Regions from separate parts of the Mesorhizobium sp. 128a genome, predicted to be linked through region 1. Evidence: riboswitches for the same ligand, from Rfam matches in the RefSeq annotation. Region 1 holds a riboswitch; the other holds the start of a gene.
What was found. A riboswitch is a leader RNA that binds a small molecule or an ion and turns the genes downstream of it on or off. The one in region 1 is predicted to bind glycine.

Region 1 (2,393 bases):
ACGGAGATATTGCAATGAAAACAATGATCGTAAGCGCATTGGCGCTGTTTATCGCGATGCCGACGATAGCATCGGCAGCCGAAGCTGATGCAATCATCGCAACCCATCATCGACATCATCACAAGACCGTCAAGGTCATCAATGATCAGGGTCAACGCCTTCATCACCGTAAACACAGCGCGGTTGCGTTCTACGACCACGGCCGCAGACATCATCGCCCGGATACTGTCATCGTGACCGGCTCGATCGAGCGTCGCCATCACAAGGCCGTCAAGGTCATCAACGATCAGGGTCAACGCCTTCATCACCGTAAACACGGCACGGTTGCGTTCTACGACCACGGCCGCAGACATCATCGCCCGGATACTGTTATCGTGACTGGCTCGGTCGAGCGTCGCCATCATCGGCATCATCACGTTATCATCCAGGACGATAACGACTACTGATCCTTTTCGCACGGCCCGGCTCTGTGGATGGAGTCGGGCCGCGTGGGGAGTCAGATAGCCGCCGACGGCAGCCACTCACGGCGTCTGTAATCATGGATTCCAAGAGGCATGTGAATTGGCTGGGGCGCCAGGATCCTCGGTATCCATGTTATCTCACCAAAAGTTTGAACGAAATCAATCACATCGTAGCAAGGGTCGGATCTGAGATAAAGTGCTCTGTAGCAATTATCTGGGTTTGAGTGGAAACGAGACCGACTCATAATTTGGGCAGGCGGGGTTCCCGCCAATGGCCCGTACCTCAAGGGGCCCTATGCCTCGTCAGCTGATGCCTAGATGTCGACTCGGCATCTCGCGGATAGGACGAGTCGATCATCTGGATATCCCCGTCGTGGGCCTTTGAAACGGCTTCCAGCAGCCGGTCCCACACACCTGCCCGACGCCGGGCAAATGCGTATCCACAGCGAACATCCGGGCGTTCACTCTCCGTTCGACCTTAGCGCAAGATTCTGCACAGCCGGATGGCATTTCAAGACCCTTCCAATTTTGAAACCCGCGTTTCACCGAAAAGAATGGCGGAACGGAACACGCCGCCATGATTAAAGCCAAGATCATGTAAACGGCCGGATGGTAACTCTCGGCAGGCACAAGCGGTTGGCCTCCGCAACACTGTAAGCAGAATAGCTGCCGCGGATTCCCGTTCTCGTCGATCGTCCATTTTTGGTCACCGGGATGGCCAAAGAATTTCGTCCCTACAGTCCCGGCCAAAGCCAGCGATCTCCACTTTGAGACCAGTCCGAAGGGTTCTGCAGTCTCCACGTCAGGTTTCGATCACACATCCATAAAAATTGGTTCGCATGTTTCACTGCAACGGAGAAAATGGCGATCATTGGCCTGACCTACGTCGTATAGGTCCACCGTTCATCAGGCTGAGCGGGAGAGATCGGCGAAGTGCCGACGCCGACGGAGCAACCCCCCAAGGAAACTCTCAGGCAAAAGTGACCGCACCGCCGAACGATCTGGAGAGTGACGCCTCGAGCGTCCACCGAAGGGGAAAGCCGGGAGTTCCGGTTAATCTCTCAGGTACCCGAGACAGATTTGGGGGGTCGCTGCGGGCCAGCCTCGCACCCATTACACTGTTCGGAGTTTAGAATGTCCAAGATTATTGTAGTTGGCGCCGGAATTGCCGGTGTGTCGACAGCTTACGCTTTGATAGAGCAAGGCTACGACGTGACTGTGGTCGAGCGGCGGCGCTACGCCGCGATGGAAACTTCATTCGCCAACGGTGGCCAGCTGTCCGCTAGCAATGCCGAAGTCTGGAATCACTGGTCGACCATCCTCAAGGGAATCAAGTGGATGCTTCGGCGAGATGCGCCCCTTCTCATGAACCCTACCCCGTCGTGGCACAAGTACAGCTGGCTGCTAGAATTCGTGTCCAACATTTCGCGATATCGCGAGAACACGATTGAAACGACCCGTCTGGCTATCGCGGCCCGTAAACACCTCTTCGAGATCGCTGACCGTGAAGGCATCGACTTTGATCACGTCCGTCGCGGCATCCTGCATGTTTGCTGGGACAAGGCAGGCTTCGACCACGCGCTGAAGGTGAACGAGATGCTGAACGAGGGTGGCCTCGACCGGCGTTCGGTGACGCCCAGCGAACTTGCCGGGATTGAACCTGCATTGCATGGCAATTTTTATGGAGGATTCTTCACCCCGTCGGATTCTACCGGCGATATTCACAAATATTGCGCGGGTTTGGAGAAGGCATGCTCAAAGCGTGGCGCCCAATTCATCTATGACGCTGCGGTGAGCCGGATTGAGCGCCGGGATAGCTTCCACCTCGTTTGCACAACTGGTGGCGCCGATCAGACGCTGGAAGCCGACGGCATTGTAGTGTGTGCGGGAACAAATAGTCGCGATATCGCTGCGATGTTCGGGGATCGCATC
Region 2 (2,393 bases), on a different contig from region 1:
TTGTCATGCAGCGGACGGTCGGTCCCGATGCGCTCGGCCAGCCATTTCGCCTCGCCGGCATCGATCGTCTCGGCGCGGCGGGCGAGCGCCTCGGCGGCCCGGTTCTTCGATTCCCACTCGGCCTCGATATCACCGGGCGAGCGATAGGCTTCCATGATGCCGGCGAGCCCGCCCGACACCATGCGGCTGAAAAAGCCGCCAATCTCAGGCTCGGCCTGTTCGAAGAAACTGTCACGGCGCAAGGCAGCCTCGCGCGTCGGCGCCTCGTAGCCGGCCGAACACATGACGAAATTGGCGAGCGCCTTGACGAACAGCTCGTTCCAGGACGGATCATTGTCGCCCGCCGCAGTCTGCTCGTTGATCCTGAACAGCACTTCCGCCTCGGCGCGGGTGATGGCGATGTTGCCGTCGCCGCCATAGGCATGGAGGATGCGGCGCAACAGATCGACCTCGGCCTTGGCGACCAGCCCGGGAACCAGCGCAGCGCCTGAAATCAGCGGCCCCTTGCCGTCGACCACCGCATGGGCGACCTGCTCCAGCGCATAGGCGGACAGCCGGCCAGGCGACGATTTCGCCCTCTCCAGCACATGCACCAGCAACTCAAGCTCGGTCAGGCTGTCGACCATGCCGTCACGCGAGATGGTGCTCACCAGCCAGTTGGCATTGTCCTCCGAGATATAGCCGGCAGGCTTTTCCTGGTGGACGATGTAATCGGTGACGGCCTCGACGAAGAAGGGCGGCCATTCCTGGCATTTGTATTTCGCCGTCGCGTCGAGCGCAAACAGCGCCTCGGCCTCGCCGCGGCTCACCACGCCGTCCCCGAACACGTCGCGGCGTAGCATCAGCACGTCCTCGGCCGCGATGCGGTTTTTCGAAATCAGCCCTGCCACCGTTGCGCTCATGATCAGTTCGCCCATTTCGCCCCCGTCGGCTGCTGCCGGTCGCCAAGCGTCATCTCAACCCGTTCTATCAGCAGTGTCTTGAAAAACCGGCAAACGGCGTGGTTAGCGAAGACTTGTCAGGAAGATGTCGCTGACAGGTGACAAGGTGTCGCCGACAAGCTATGGATGGCGCGTCGAGGATTTAGGTAACTGAGTCCTACCTGTTTGCGGGAGAGAGCAGCGCAAGCTGCCGCCGAAGGGGAAATCGCCCGAAATCTCTCAGGCAAAAGAACCGTAGACGGGAAAGACACTCTGGAAAGTCGGGGCTTGCCCCCGCGCCGAAGGTGTAAGCGTCGCCGACAGAGTTCCGGTTGCGCGAGTCTCTCAGGCTTCAGACAGAGGGGCACGGACTGGTCGCCAGCAGCGGCCGATTGCGTGCGACTCTGGAGATGACATGACGGGCGACGACACCAAGCACCTTCCCCTCGAGGATCTGCACACTGCCGCCGGCGCGCGCTTCGGCGCCTTTGCCGGCTGGTCGATGCCGCTGACCTATCCGGCCGGCGTCATGAAGGAGCACCTTCACACCCGCGAACATGCCGGCCTGTTCGATATTTCGCACATGAAGCTGTTCGAGGTCAGCGGACCGGGCGCTGCGGCACTTCTCAACCGCGCCTGCCCGCTCGATGCCGGCGCGCTCGACATTTCCCAGTCCAAATACACTTTCTTCCTCAATGAGGCCGCCGGGATCATCGACGATCTGATCGTCACCCGCCTCGGCGATACCAGGTTCATGGTGGTCGCCAATGCCGGCAATGCTGTCGAGGACGAAAAGCATCTGCGCACGCTGGCGGCGGATTTCGATGTGACGGTCGATGCGCTCGACCGCGTCTTTCTCGCCATCCAGGGGCCGGAAGCCTGGGCCGCCCTCTCCCGCGCCGGCATCGAGACCGGCTCGCTGCTGTTCATGCACGGCATCGAGCCGAAGCAGAACTGGTTCATGAGCCGCTCCGGCTATACCGGCGAGGACGGCTTCGAGATCGGCCTGCCGGAAGCGGATGCGCGCGCCTTGGTCGCGAAACTGGTCGAGGATGAGCGCGTGCTGTGGATCGGCCTCGCCGCCCGCGACTCGCTGCGGCTGGAAGCCGGCCTCTGCCTGCATGGCCAGGACATCACGCCGGAGATCGATCCGGCCAGCGCCGGCCTGATGTGGGCAATCCCCAAGGATATCAGAGCGACCGGTTCCTTCATCGGCGCCGATGCCTTGCGGGCAGTCCTCGAGCGTGGCCCGTCGCAAAAGCGCGTCGGCCTGAAGCCGGACGGCCGCCAGCCGGTGCGCGCCGGTGCTGCCCTGTTCGATGCCGACGGCAATCCGGCCGGCCACGTCACCTCGGGCGGCTTCGGCCCTTCGGCGAGCCATCCCGTCGCCATGGGCTATGCCACAACGGCATTGGCCAAGCCTGGCACGAAACTCTTCGCCGATGTTCGCGGGACAAAAATACCGATTGATAT

Region 2: it holds a riboswitch for glycine, as region 1 does, so the genes downstream of both, gcvT (glycine cleavage system aminomethyltransferase GcvT) here and ACWTU9_RS22070 (D-amino acid dehydrogenase) in region 1, are expected to answer to the same signal.

The regions. Positions count from the first base shown of each region.
Region 1 is NZ_JBSPKY010000013.1:202,657-205,049, forward strand. Features, by position in the region: gene ACWTU9_RS22060 (hypothetical protein) at 15-446, shown strand; partial or broken gene ACWTU9_RS22065 (IS5/IS1182 family transposase) at 796-894, opposite strand; glycine riboswitch at 1,368-1,458, shown strand; gene ACWTU9_RS22070 (D-amino acid dehydrogenase) at 1,596-2,393, shown strand, end outside.
Region 2 is NZ_JBSPKY010000030.1:3,511-5,903, forward strand. Features, by position in the region: gene ACWTU9_RS30390 (hypothetical protein) at 1-917, opposite strand, end outside; glycine riboswitch at 1,100-1,186, shown strand; gene gcvT (glycine cleavage system aminomethyltransferase GcvT) at 1,336-2,393, shown strand, end outside.